Variovorax paradoxus EPS: one gene and its partners. The protein of the gene in region 1 interacts with the protein of each later gene in a pairwise test. Links are inferred from orthologs where the notes say so. Each region holds a gene or a part of one and is shown on either strand. Other genes may lie near its edges. The genes, in order: VARPA_RS02245, VARPA_RS13515 and VARPA_RS20740.

Region 1 (4,247 bases):
AAGAGCGAGGTGCCGAAGATGCCGATCACCAGCAGCACATGCCGAAGGCGCGGCTTGTCGGCGACCGCCCGGGACGCCAGCGCGAGCATGGCGACGAGGCCACCCTCGCCTTCGTTGTCGGCGCGCAGCACCAGCACCACGTACTTGATCGAGACGATGACGGTGAGCGTCCAGAAGAACATCGACAGGATGCCGTAGACGTTCTGGACGGTGAACGGCACGTGGCCGTGGCCGAACACTTCCTTGACCGCATACAGCACGCTGGTGCCGATGTCGCCGTAGACGACGCCGATGGCGCCGACGATCAGGCCGGCAGAGATTGTTTTGGGGGCTGACACGAAGTCGATGGGAAAAAGGGCTGGCCGTTGTGGATCGACGCGTCAGACACGCGAAGGTGCCGTGGCGGCGGAACATTCATTCGTTGTTCCACCACGCGTCACCCCTCCCGCCCTTTTGTTTCCGTTTGCTGTGGGGTCGCTATTTTGCCGTTGCCCGGTGACGCCGCAACCCGGCGGCGGCAATCATTCGTAGATTTCGGCGTCCGGGTCGGTCGCTTCCATCTCGTAGCTGGCCGCGACCATGGCCAGGCGGCCGACCACGCCATACATATAGAAACGGTTCGGGGCGCTCGCGCCGGGCTTGGCACCAGGCTGGGGCATGTGCGTGCTTTCCGAGAAAGCCAGCGGCACGTAGCTCGCGCCCGGCAGCTTGAGGTTCTCGTCGGCCGCCTGCTCGGCGTGCACCCGGTAGAAGCCGCCCACCACGTAGCGGTCCATCATGTAGACGACCGGTTCGGCCACGCCGTTGTGCACGCGCTCGTTGGTCAGCACGCCTTCCTGGACGATCAGCTCGGTGGGTTCGCGCAGGTCGCGGCCGGCGGAGGTCTTGGCTGCCGAGGACGTGCTGGTGCGCGACTTGCCGATCAGCGCCTCGACTTCCTTGGCATCGCGCACCGTCACCACGCCCGGGCTGCCGCTGCCGCTGTGGCCGCCCTTGACGACGACGAAGGGCTTTTCGTTGATGCCGTATTCCTTGTACTTGCGGCGCACCTTGGTGAGCACCGCATCGACATGGCTGGTCAGCACGTCGATGCCGCGCCCCTCGGCAATGTCGACGCCTTCGGCGCGCGCGTAGATCGGGTTGATGAGCCAGGGATCGATGCCCAAGAGCTTGCCCAGGCGCTTGGACAGCTCCTCATAGCTGTGCAGGTGGTTGCTCTTGCGGCGCACCGACCAGCCCGCGTGCAGCGGCGGCAAGAGGTACTGCTCGTGAAGGTCCTCGAGGATGCCCGGCGTTCCTGCCGAAAGCTCGTTGTTGAGCAGAATTGTGCAGGGATCGAAATTCTTCAAACCCAGCCGCCGCTTGCCGCGCACCACCGGCTCCAGGGTCACGGTCTCGCCGTTGGGCAATTCGATCTTCTTGGGCGACTTGATCGCCGGATCGACGGAGCCGATTCGCACGTTGAGCCCCGCCATATGGAAGATGCGCACAAGTTGCGCGATGTTGGCGAGATAAAAGGTGTTCTTGGAGTGATTTTCCGGAATGACGAGCAGGTTGCGCGCCTCCGGGCAGATCTTCTCGATGGCTGCCTGCGCGGCCTGCACCGCCAGCGGCAGCATCTCTTTGGTGAGGTTGTTCCAGCCACCCGGAAAGAGATTGGTGTCGACCGGCGCGAGCTTGAAGCCTGCATTGCGGATATCGACGGAGCTGTAGAACGGCGGCGTGTGCTCCATCCACTCAAGGCGGAACCAGCGCTCGATGGCGGGCATCGAGTCGAGCACCCGCTGTTCCAGTTCGTTGATCGGGCCGGTCAGGGCGGTGACGAGATGCGGAACCATGCGGCGGCCTTCTTCGATTTCTTAGAGGTGGAGCGGAATTGTAGGAATTGGGGGTACATGCCCCGATGACAAGACCGCGGGAGCAGCAGGCATCACGTCCGCACTTCGCCTTGGCCGAGCACCACGTACTTGAGCGAGGTCAGCCCTTCGATGCCGACCGGGCCGCGGGCGTGGAACTTGTCGGTGCTGATGCCGATTTCAGCGCCCAGGCCGAACTCGAAACCGTCCGCGAAGCGGGTGCTCGCATTGACCATGACGCTGGCCGAATCGACCTCGCGCAAAAAGCGCTGAGCATGCACGTGGTCGCGCGTGACGATGGCGTCGGTGTGGTGGCTTGAATAGCGGTTGATGTGCGCAATGGCCTCATCGACGCCGGCCACGACCTTGATGCTGATCACGGCGGCCAGGTATTCCTCGGACCAGTCGGTCTCGACCGCATCGATGACCTTGGCAGCCGGGTCGAGCGCCGCCTCGTCCGAACGCAGGATGCGGGCGGCGGCCGGGTCGCAGCGCATTTCCACGCCCTTGGCGGCGAAGATCGCGGCGATCTGGGGCAAAAAGTCTTCCGCGACCACCTCCGAGACCAGCAGGCCTTCGGCGGCGTTGCAGGGGCTGTACTTCTGAGTCTTGGCGTTGTCCACGATGCGCAGCGCCATGCCGAACTCGGCCGTGTCGTCTACATAAACATGGCAGTTACCGTCCAGGTGCTTGATGACCGGCACCTTGGCGTCGCGGCTGATGCGCTCGATGAGCCCCTTGCCGCCGCGCGGAATGATCACGTCCACGAATTCGGGCATGGCGATGAGCTGGCCCACGGCCTCGCGGTCGGTGGTCTGCACCAGCTGCACCGCCTCGACCGGCAGGCCGGCCTCGGCCAGCGCCTCGGACACCAGCAGCGCCAGCGCCTTGTTCGATTCGATGGCTTCCGAGCCGCCGCGCAGGATGGCGGCGTTGCCCGACTTGATCGCGAGGCTCGCGGCCTCGATGGTCACGTTGGGACGGCTCTCGTAGATCATGCCGAACACGCCGATCGGCACCCGCATCTGGCCCACGCGGATGCCGCTGGGCTGCTGCTTCATGCCGATCATTTCGCCGATCACGTCGGCCATGCCGGCGAGTTGCTCGCAGCCCAGGGCCACGGTCTCGATGACCTTCGGCGTGAGCTTGAGGCGATCGACCATCGGGGCCGAAAGTCCGGCGGCGGTGGCTCGTTCCAGGTCTTTCTGATTGGCGACCGACAGCGCCGGGCCGGCTTCGCGCAGGCGCCGCGCGAGCGCCTTCAATGCTATGTTTTTGGTAGCTGCATCCGCACGGGCCATGAGGAAAGCAGCGGTCTTTGCCTGCAGCCCTAGGGCCTGCATGTGCTCGCTGACGTTGAACGCATTCATGCGAACATTTTCCCACGCCGACCTGTGGCCCGGCTTACACAGGCCTTTTGGTGCCTGGAGCCGCCAAAGAAAGAAAAAAGATCAGGCGCGGCGCGCGGCCGCCGGCGCGCTGCTGCACGCACGGCACAGCATCAGCGCGAGCCGCTGCAGCGCCTGCCAGCCGCTGGCGGGCCAGTCGGGCTGCTTCAGGCCCTTGCAGATGCCGTCCACCAGGTGGGCCGCGCGCAGCAGGCGTGCCAGCATGCGGTCGTCCAGCCGGGGCAGCACGCGCTCGAAGGCGCGTTCGCGCGGGCCCCAGATGCGGTTCTCGCGCAGCGCCATCGGCAGCGGCCGACCGGCGGCCATGGCGTCCTTCACGCGCTTCAGGGCGCGAATGTCCTCGGCGATCGTGTAGTGCACCAGCACCTCGGCCTCGCCTTCGGCCTGCAGGCCGTCGAGCATGCGCGCCACACGCTGCGGATTGCCGGCCAGCACCGCTTCGGAAAGCTTGAACACGTCGTAGCGCGCCACGTTGTTGACCGCGCCTTCGACCTGCTCCCAACTCAGCTCGCCCGCCGGGTGCAGCAGCGCGAGCTTCTGGATTTCCTGGTGCGCCGCGAGCAGGTTGCCTTCGACGCGGTCGGCAAAGAACTGCAGCGTGCGCTGGCCTTCGTCGCCCGGCATCACGCGCTGGCCCTGTTGCCCGAGGCGCTGCGCGATCCACTGCGGCAACACATTGCGCTCTACCGGATCGACCTGGATGCTCACGCCGTTGTTCTCCAGCGCCGAGAACCAGGCGCCGGTGCGCGTGGCCTTGTCCAGGCGCGGCAGCATCACCAGCGTGAGCGTGCTGTCGTTGCCGGGCGCGGCTTCGGCCAATTGCTGCAACGCCGTGCTGCCGTCCTTGCCGGGCTTGCCCGAAGGGATGCGGATCTCCACGATCTGCTTGTCGGCGAAGAGCGAGAGCGAGCCCCCCGCCGCCAGCACCGCGCTCCAGTCGAAGTGCGCGCCGGCCACGGTGTACGAGCTGCGCTCGGTGTAG
Region 2 (4,124 bases), 2.4 Mb from region 1 along the record:
TGACCGCACCGCGCGTGATGGCCTCCTACCGCCTGACCTTCGGCGCCTCGCTGCTTGCGGCCATCGTGAATGCGGTGTTCGGCCTGCTGGTGGCCTGGGTGCTGGTGCGCTACAAGTTTCCGGGCAAGCGCATCGTCGATGCGCTGGTCGACCTGCCGTTCGCGCTGCCCACGGCCGTGGCCGGCATCTCGCTCACGGCGCTGCTCGCGGGCAATGGCTGGATCGGGCAACTGCTCGAGCCGCACGGCATCAAGCTGGCCTTCACGCCGGCGGGCATCGTGATCGCGCTGATCTTCATCGGGCTGCCGTTCGTGGTGCGCACGGTGCAGCCGGTGCTCGAAGACGCCGAGAAAGAACTCGAAGAAGCCGCCACCTCGCTGGGCGCGACGCGTCTGCAGACCTTCACCAAGGTGATCCTGCCTTCCATCGGCCCCGCATTGCTCACCGGCTTTGCCATGGCCTTCGCACGCGCCATCGGCGAGTACGGTTCGGTGATCTTCATCGCCGGCAACATGCCGATGATTTCGGAGATCACGCCGCTCATCATCATCGGCAAGCTGGAGCAGTACGACTACGCGGGCGCCACCGCCGTCGCGCTGGTGATGCTGGTCATTTCCTTCCTGCTGCTGCTGGTCATCAATGGCCTGCAAGCGTGGCAGCGTCGCAGGGCAGGGGGCTGACATGAGCGCACCTTCCAAAATCATTCGCCGTGCGCAGGCCGGCACCACCGAAGCCGCCTGGGTCCGCTGGACGCTGATCGGCATTGCGCTCGCGTTCATGTTCCTGTTCCTCGTGCTGCCGCTGGCGGCTGTCGCAACCGAGGCATTGCGCAAAGGCGTCTCGGCGTACCTCGAGGCGCTGAAGGAACCCGACGCCTGGAGCGCCATCCGCCTCACGTTGATCACGGCCGCCATCACGGTGCCGTTGAACCTCGTGTTCGGCGTGGCGGCAGCCTGGGCCATCGCCAAGTTCGAGTTCCGCGGCAAAGCTTTCTTGACGACGTTGATCGACCTGCCGTTCGCGGTGTCGCCGGTGGTGGCGGGCCTGATCTACGTGCTGGTGTTCGGGGCGCAGGGCTGGTTCGGCCCGTGGTTGTCCGAGCACGACATCAAGATCATCTTTGCCGTGCCCGGCATCGTGCTGGCGACCGTGTTCGTGACCTTCCCATTCATCGCACGCGAACTGATTCCGCTGATGCAGGCACAGGGCACCGACGAGGAGCAGGCCGCCATCGTGCTCGGCGCGACCGGCTGGCAGACCTTCTGGCGCGTGACGCTGCCCAACATCAAGTGGGGCCTGCTGTACGGCGTGATCCTCTGCAACGCGCGCGCCATGGGCGAGTTCGGCGCGGTGTCGGTGGTGTCGGGCCACATCCGCGGCCAGACCAACACCATGCCGCTGCATGTGGAAGTGCTCTACAACGAATATCAGTCGGTCGCCGCGTTCGCCGTGGCCTCGCTGCTGGCGATCCTGGCGCTGGTCACGCTGGTGATCAAGTCGGTGATCGAGTGGCGCCACGAGCGCGAGATGAAGGCCATTGCAGAACTGCCCCCCGAGCGCCCGCCTGAAACAACGGCGGCCTGAGAGAGAAGAGAAATCATGAGCATCGAAATCCGCAACATCAGCAAGCAGTTCGGCGACTTCCGCGCGCTGCGCAACGTGAACCTCGACGTGGAGTCGGGCGAGCTCGTCGCGTTGCTCGGCCCCTCGGGCTGCGGCAAGACCACGCTGCTGCGCATCATCGCGGGGCTGGAGACGGCCGACACCGGCAGCATCCATTTCTCGGGCGAAGACACCACCGACGTGCATGTGCGCGAACGCCAGGTGGGCTTCGTGTTCCAGCACTACGCGCTGTTCCGCCATATGACCGTGTTCGAGAACGTCGCCTTCGGCCTGCGCGTGAAGTCGCGGAAGGAACGCCCGAGCGATGCGCAGATCAAGGCCAAGGTGACCGATCTGCTCAAGCTGGTGCAACTCGACTGGCTGGCCGACCGCTACCCGTCGCAGCTCTCGGGCGGCCAGCGCCAGCGCATCGCGCTCGCCCGTGCGCTCGCGGTGGAGCCCAAGGTTCTGCTGCTCGACGAACCCTTCGGCGCGCTCGATGCCAAGGTTCGCAAGGAGTTGCGCCGGTGGCTGCGCCGGCTGCACGACGAACTGCACGTCACCTCGATCTTCGTCACGCACGACCAGGAAGAAGCGCTCGAAGTGGCCGACCGCGTGGTGGTCATCAACAAGGGGCAGATCGAGCAGGTCGGCTCGCCGCAGGACGTGTGGGACAAGCCGGCGAGTCCTTTCGTCTACGGGTTCCTGGGCGACGTGAACCTGTTCCATGGCCGTGCCGACAACGGCCAGGTTCAGCTGGACGGCATGCGCCTGGATTCGCCCGAGCACAGCGGCGCGCGCGACGCCAAGGCCATGGCCTACGTTCGTCCCCATGACCTGGATGTGACACGGTATGTGTCGGGCGCCACCGGCATCGTCGCCACGCTGTCGCGCGCGATCGTCGTCGGCCCGATCGCGCGGCTGGAACTTGAGCCCACCGAATCGAATCCAGATAATCCGGGCTCCGGAACCATCATCGAGGCGCAACTCCCTGCGCAACAGTTCCGCGACCTGGGCTTGAAGGAGGGCGACACCGTCGTCGCCAATCCGCGCAAGGCCAGGGTGTTCGTAGAAGAAGATTGGGTGTCTCCTTGATCGATTGGTACTTCGGCGCGCCGCGCCGCGCGCTCGGGCTGATCTGCCTGGCCTGTGTGCTCATGCTGGCCTTCGGGCTCTACCTGCAGCACGTGGTGGGGCTCGAGCCTTGCCCGATGTGCATCGTGCAGCGGTATGCGCTGGTGCTGGTGGCCCTTTTCACCGGGCTGGCCGCCATCTTCCGCAGCCGCCCCTTGCAGGTGACCGGCGGGGTGCTGGCGCTGGTATCCGCTGTAGGCGGCGCCTATACGGCGGCCGCGCAGAGCTGGCTACAGTGGTATCCGCCCGAAGTCGTGTCCTGCGGGCGCGACCTCTACGGAATGATCGAGACCTTCCCGCTCAAGCGCGCGTTGCCGTTGATCTTCCGCGGCGGCGGCGACTGCTCCAAGGTCGATTGGTCGCTGTTCGGACTGACGCTGGCGAACTGGTCGTTCGTCGCCTTCGTGGTGCTCTCGCTCCTGCTGATCACGCTGCTCCTGCGCCGCCGCACCGCGCGCTGAGTTCTTTCTCCGCAGCCGAAACGGCGTGGTTCGCTGCCCTGGAAGGGGCGGGGAGCCACGCCGTTTTTCATGGGGATTCCGGCGGCAACAAGGGCACGAAGTGGCCTTTCGGGGAACTCCCCCTTTAACCGGCCTTCAGAAAGCGGGGCTAGGATCGATTCGCTCCTGTCCCGCAGCCTGTTCCACTTCCGCCTCATTGCATGCCTAACACTCCCCCGCGGCGATCGCGCAAAGTCCTTCTCGGCATTGCAGCGCTCGTCGTCCTGGCCGCCGTCGCCTTCTTCTGGCTGAGCCCGGCCAAGAAAACCGAATACCTCACCGCCACCGTGCAGCGCACCGACCTCGAGAACGCGGTGCTCGCCACCGGCGTGCTGCAGGCGCTCCGGCAAGTGGAGGTGGGCGCGCAGGTCAGCGGCCAGCTCAAGTCGCTCAAGGTGGCGCTGGGGCAGACGGTGAAGAAGGGCGACTGGCTCGCCGAGATCGATCCGGTCATCTCGCAGAACACGCTGGCGCAGGAGCAGGCCAAGCTGGAGAACCTGCAGGCTCAGAAGCTCGCGAAGGAAGTGCGCATCAAGCAGGCCGAGCTCACCTGGGCCCGGCAGCGCGAAATGCTGGCGCAAGACGCCGCGCCGCGCCAGGACATGGAAAGCGCCGATGCCGAGTTGCGCGCGTTGCGTGCCGACGGCGTTTCGCTGGAGGCGCAGATCCGCCAGCAGAAGCTGGCCATGGCCTCGGCGCAGACCAATCTTTCGTACACCCGCATCGTTGCGCCCATCGACGGCGACGTGGTCTCCATCAGCACGCTCGAAGGCCAGACCGTGGTGGCCGCATTCCAGGTGCCCACGCTGATGAAGCTGGCCGACCTCTCGACCATGACGGTGAAGGCGCAGGTCTCCGAAGCCGACGTGGTGCGGGTGAAGGCGGGGC
Region 3 (4,126 bases), 4.0 Mb from region 1 along the record:
CTCGTCGACGTAGGCGAGGCCGGCGCCGATGAGGTATTCGGCGGCTTCGTACATGAAGTCGAAGTAGTTGCTCGCGAAGTACTCGTGCGGCTGCAGGGTGCCGGGGGCGCTGGGGCGGTCGGCCAGGTAGGTTTCGTAGCCGAGCCACTTCACGGCGTCGCGGATGGAATCGACGTATTCCTGCTCTTCTTTTTCGGGGTTGGTGTCGTCGAAGCGCAGGTGGCTCACGCCGCCGTATTCGCGGGCCAGCTCGAAGTTGAGCCAGATGCTCTTGGCGTGGCCGATGTGCAGGTAGCCGTTGGGTTCGGGCGGAAAGCGCAGGCGGACCTTGGCGGGGTCGGTCATGCCCTGGGCGTGGTGGGCGGCGTTGCCCGGGGAGCCGCCCCATTTTCGGCCGGAATAGGCACCCTGTGCGAGGTCGTTCTCGATCACGTGGCGCAGGAAATTGCTCGGTGCGGCGGCCGTTTTGGCGCTGCTTTTATCGGTCGGGGAGGTCATTGCTTCATTCTAGAGGGCGCCCTCTGTGGGTTACCTTTGGCAACGTTCTTCACAATGGCCGGTGCACCCCGTTTGCAATTGCCGCGTTCAATACACACATGGGCGGTCCAGACCCGGACAGTGCCCCCGAAACAAGGAGTCAACATCATGAGCCTCACACGTTCCACCTTCTTCAAATGGGCTGCCGCGGGCGTCGTGGCAGCCGGTGCATTGTTCGCAGCCACCTCGGCCAGCGCTCGCAGCGATGTGAGCTGGTCGATCGGTGTCGGCGTCCCCGGCGTGGCGGTCGGCGTGGGCGGTCCCGCCTACTACCCGGCTCCGGTCTATGCGCCGCCGGCCCCGGTTTACTACGCACCGCCTCCGGTCTACTACCGTCCGCCGCCGCCGGTGTATTACCGTCCGGCGCCGGTGTATTACGCGCCGCCGGCTTACTACGGTCCCCGCTATTACGGCGGTGGGTACCACCGTGGTCACCGTCACGGCCACTGGCGCTAAACAGCCACAGCATTCGTGACTAAATGAAAAAAGCCGGCTCCCGAAAGGGGCCGGCTTTTTGCTGGGCGCTCGCCGTGCGATTTCACATCGCGCGAAACAGATGCGCGTAGAGCCGGCTGACCGGAATCTTCTCGGCTCGCCCGCGCAGCGTGAGATGCAGCTTGCCGGCCTCGTCGCGGTGCACCGATTCGATGGCCGCGCTTCGCACCACCACCGCGCGGTGCACCTGCCAGAAGGCGTCGGCGTCGAGCTGCGTCAGCAGCTGCTTGAGCGGCGTGCGGATCAGGTACTCGTGCGTCGCGGTGAGCACCCGCAGGTATTTGTCGGCCGCCTCGAAATACAGCACTTCATCGATAGGCACCATGCGCACCGTGCTGCCGCCGGCATCGCTGGCGGCAATCATCCGCAGCGGTGCCGAGGCTGCCGCGGCCGGCAGGGCCGCGCCGGTGCCGGCCGCGGTGAGTACCTGGCGCCATTGCGCCAAGGTTCGTTCGAGCGCTTCGTCGTTGGCTACGGCAGGGGAGGCCGATGACGAAGGCTGCTGCGCCGCCAGCGCCTGCTGCAGCCGCGCCACGGTCTTCTGCAACCGCCCAGGCTGCACGGGCTTGAGCACGTAGTCGATGGCTTCTGCCTCGAAGGCGCGCGCGGCGTATTCGTCGTAGGCGGTAACGAACACCAGCTGCGGCATCGGCGCCTCGTCGGTGGGCCAGCTGTCGGCCAGCTCGGCGGCGGCGCCCAGGCCGTCGAGGCCTGGCATGCGGATGTCGAAGAACAGCACCTGCGGCAAGAGGCGCAGCGCCTCGCGCACCGCGCTGCGGCCGTCGCCGGCGGTGGCGACGATCTGCAGTTCGGGCCACGCGGCGGCCAGTTCGGCCTTGAGGGCTTGGGCCAGAAGGGGTTCGTCTTCGGCGATCAGTGCGGTGGGGTTCATCGTGGTTGTCGTCGCATTCATGAGGCAGCAGCCGCTGCCGGCAGAGGAAAGCTCAGCGTGGCGCAGGTGCCGCCGGCCGGTGCGGCCGCGAGGTGCATCTCGCTTTGCGGGCCGAACACCGTGGCCAGGCGCTCGCGCACCTGTTCGAGCCCGAAGCCGCTGCCGCCTTCTTCAGAGTCGGAGGGCAACGCCGCATCGAGCCCGACGCCGGTGTCGTTCACTTCGATGACCAGCCGGTCTCCGTTCCGGCGCGCGCGCACGGCGATCTCGCCGCCCTCGACCTTGGGCTCCAGCCCGTGGCGGATGCTGTTCTCCACCAGCGGCTGCAAGAGGAGCGGCGGCACCGGAACATCGCGCAGGTCCTCGGGCAGGTCGAGCGTGTAGCGCAGGCGCTCGCCCATGCGCACCGACATCAGCTCGAGGTAGTCGCCCAGCCGGTCGAACTCGGCCGAGAGCGGATGTGCCAGCGCGCGCGAGCCGCTGAGCGTCATGCGCAGATAGCTGTTGAGGCGGTCGAGCATCGCCACCGCGCGCGGCGGGTCGGCGGTGATCAGCACGCGCAGGTTCGCGAGCGTGTTGAACAGCATGTGCGGCTCGAGCTGCGTCTCCAGCAGCTTGAGCCTTGCTTCGGTGGCGTTGCGCTGCGCCAGGTCGAGCTGGCCCTGCATGTGCTTGCTCTTGCCGAGGCTGAAGAAGAAGTAGCACATGCCGATGGTGGCAACCAGGGTGATGACGATGGTCGACGTCATCTTGCGCGTGGCGAGATTGCGGAATTCCATCGGCGGCACACCGATCCAGGCGTCGCCTATTGCATTGCCGGCAAGAAAGCCGACGGTGACGCCCAGCGCCACCAGGCCGTAGCCCCAGAGCCCGTGCGGCCACAGCACCTCCTTGCTGCCGCTCAGGATCAGCCGGCCGGTGTCGATGACGAGCCAGCTGATCGTTCCGATCGACAGCGAATACACCATCTGAGATTCCCAACTGCCGTTGCCCGAGATGGCCAACGCCGAGCCGATGAGGCAACAGAAGGCGACGGTGATCAGGCCATGCCGCAGCATGTTGCGGAAGTTCTCCGCGCGAAACCGGGGCAGCGCTTCAGGGGTCACCCGTGCTCCCCGGCGCCCAGTGCGCGGCGCTCGCGTGCCACGAGCCGCTCGTAGAAGCCGCCGCCGGGCGCAAGAAGCCAGATCACCGCGCCGTGGATGAGGAGGCCGAGGCCCCAACCCATCAGCGGATACATCGCCCAGGTGTGCCCCTTGGCGGCCGAGAGCCCGACCAGCCCGATGTTGACCAGCACATAGACGAAGGCGTGGATGTACCAGCCCATCTTGGCGCCGGCGCGGCGGCGGGCGAGCTTTTCGAGGTCGGGACGCGAGGTATTGGAGGTGGAGGTGGTGGTGTTCATGACAACTCCTTGACTGGAAGGGGAATGAAATCGGGTGCGGAAGGCGGCGTTACGGGCCGGAGGGCGGCGCGCTGCCGCAGTTCCTCGGTGGTGTCGCCGGGCCCATCCGGACGCCAGCCCGGCGGCTTGACGAGGTATCCCACGAACGCACGCACCGAGCGCGCCGAATGCAGGTCGCGCAACAGCCCGCGCCAGTGGGTGAACTCGATCTCCAGGATGTTGTGCGAGGTGATCGGGTTCACCAGCCCGTAGCGGCAGGGCAGATCGGCGCGCTCGGGAATGTAGGTGCCGAAGAGCCGGTCAAACACGATGAGCACGCCGCCGTAGTTGCCGTCCAGGTATTCGAGGTTCGAGGCGTGGTGCACCCGGTGCGCCGAGGGCGTGTTGAGCACCCATTCCAGCGGCCCGAGGCGCGGAATCCAGGTCGCATGAATCCAGAACTGGTAGAGCAGGTTCAGCGTGAGCATCAGCAGGATCACCTTGGGCGGCATGCCCAGCAGCGGCGCCAGCATGAAGAACAGCAGCGTGCCGGTGAGCTTGCCGGTCCAGCCGAAGCGGTAGGCGGCCGACAGGTTGAGCTGGTTCGGCGAATGATGGATGGCGTGGGTGCACCAGAACCAGCGCACCCGGTGGGCGGCGCGGTGGTACCAGTAGTAGCAGAACTCCTGGCCGATGAAGCAGGCGACCCAGCCGCTCCAGTGGTCCATCGGCAGGGTGAAGAGGCGGTGGTTCCAGAACCAGTCCATCGCGCCGGTCCAGAAGGCCACCGGCAGCAGCCAGCGCAGCGGGTATTCGCG

The links.
Region 2: the proteins of VARPA_RS02245 (region 1) and VARPA_RS13515 interact in binary tests that used the Escherichia coli proteins (3 or more experiments, as listed by UniProt). The link is inferred for Variovorax paradoxus EPS from one-to-one orthologs.
Region 3: the proteins of VARPA_RS02245 (region 1) and VARPA_RS20740 interact in binary tests that used the Escherichia coli proteins (3 or more experiments, as listed by UniProt). The link is inferred for Variovorax paradoxus EPS from one-to-one orthologs.

Annotation. Positions count from the first base shown.
Region 1 is NC_014931.1:483,927-488,173, reverse strand. What follows is about bases 1,079-4,060. They hold VARPA_RS02245 (glutamate-5-semialdehyde dehydrogenase), read right to left. Parts: upstream 3,227-4,060; coding sequence 1,931-3,226; downstream 1,079-1,930. Other genes in these bases: holA (DNA polymerase III subunit delta), read right to left, coding at 3,308-4,060; gshA (glutamate--cysteine ligase), read right to left, coding at 1,079-1,838. Outside these bases: VARPA_RS02255 (potassium transporter Kup), read right to left, coding at 1-338; more of gshA, read right to left, coding at 522-1,078; more of holA, read right to left, coding at 4,061-4,247. UniProt on the Escherichia coli protein: Catalyzes the NADPH-dependent reduction of L-glutamate 5-phosphate into L-glutamate 5-semialdehyde and phosphate. The product spontaneously undergoes cyclization to form 1-pyrroline-5-carboxylate.
Region 2 is NC_014931.1:2,908,789-2,912,912, forward strand. The notes cover bases 790-3,648. They hold VARPA_RS13515 (sulfate/molybdate ABC transporter ATP-binding protein), read left to right. Parts: upstream 790-1,599; coding sequence 1,600-2,697; downstream 2,698-3,648. Other genes in these bases: cysW (sulfate ABC transporter permease subunit CysW), read left to right, coding at 790-1,584; VARPA_RS13520 (disulfide bond formation protein B), read left to right, coding at 2,694-3,197; macA (macrolide transporter subunit MacA), read left to right, coding at 3,398-3,648. Outside these bases: sulfate ABC transporter permease subunit CysT, read left to right, coding at 1-680; more of cysW, read left to right, coding at 682-789; more of macA, read left to right, coding at 3,649-4,124. UniProt on the Escherichia coli protein: Part of the ABC transporter complex CysAWTP involved in sulfate/thiosulfate import. Responsible for energy coupling to the transport system.
Region 3 is NC_014931.1:4,490,673-4,494,798, reverse strand. The notes cover bases 1-2,861. They hold VARPA_RS20740 (LytR/AlgR family response regulator transcription factor), read right to left. Parts: upstream 1,925-2,861; coding sequence 1,076-1,924; downstream 1-1,075. Other genes in these bases: VARPA_RS20735 (sensor histidine kinase), read right to left, coding at 1,942-2,861; VARPA_RS20745 (hypothetical protein), read left to right, coding at 646-993; VARPA_RS20750 (glutamine--tRNA ligase/YqeY domain fusion protein), read right to left, coding at 1-498. Outside these bases: more of VARPA_RS20735, read right to left, coding at 2,862-3,030; VARPA_RS20730 (2TM domain-containing protein), read right to left, coding at 3,027-3,329; VARPA_RS20725 (sterol desaturase family protein), read right to left, coding at 3,326-4,126. UniProt on the Escherichia coli protein: Member of the two-component regulatory system BtsS/BtsR, which is part of a nutrient-sensing regulatory network composed of BtsS/BtsR, the low-affinity pyruvate signaling system YpdA/YpdB and their respective target proteins, BtsT and YhjX.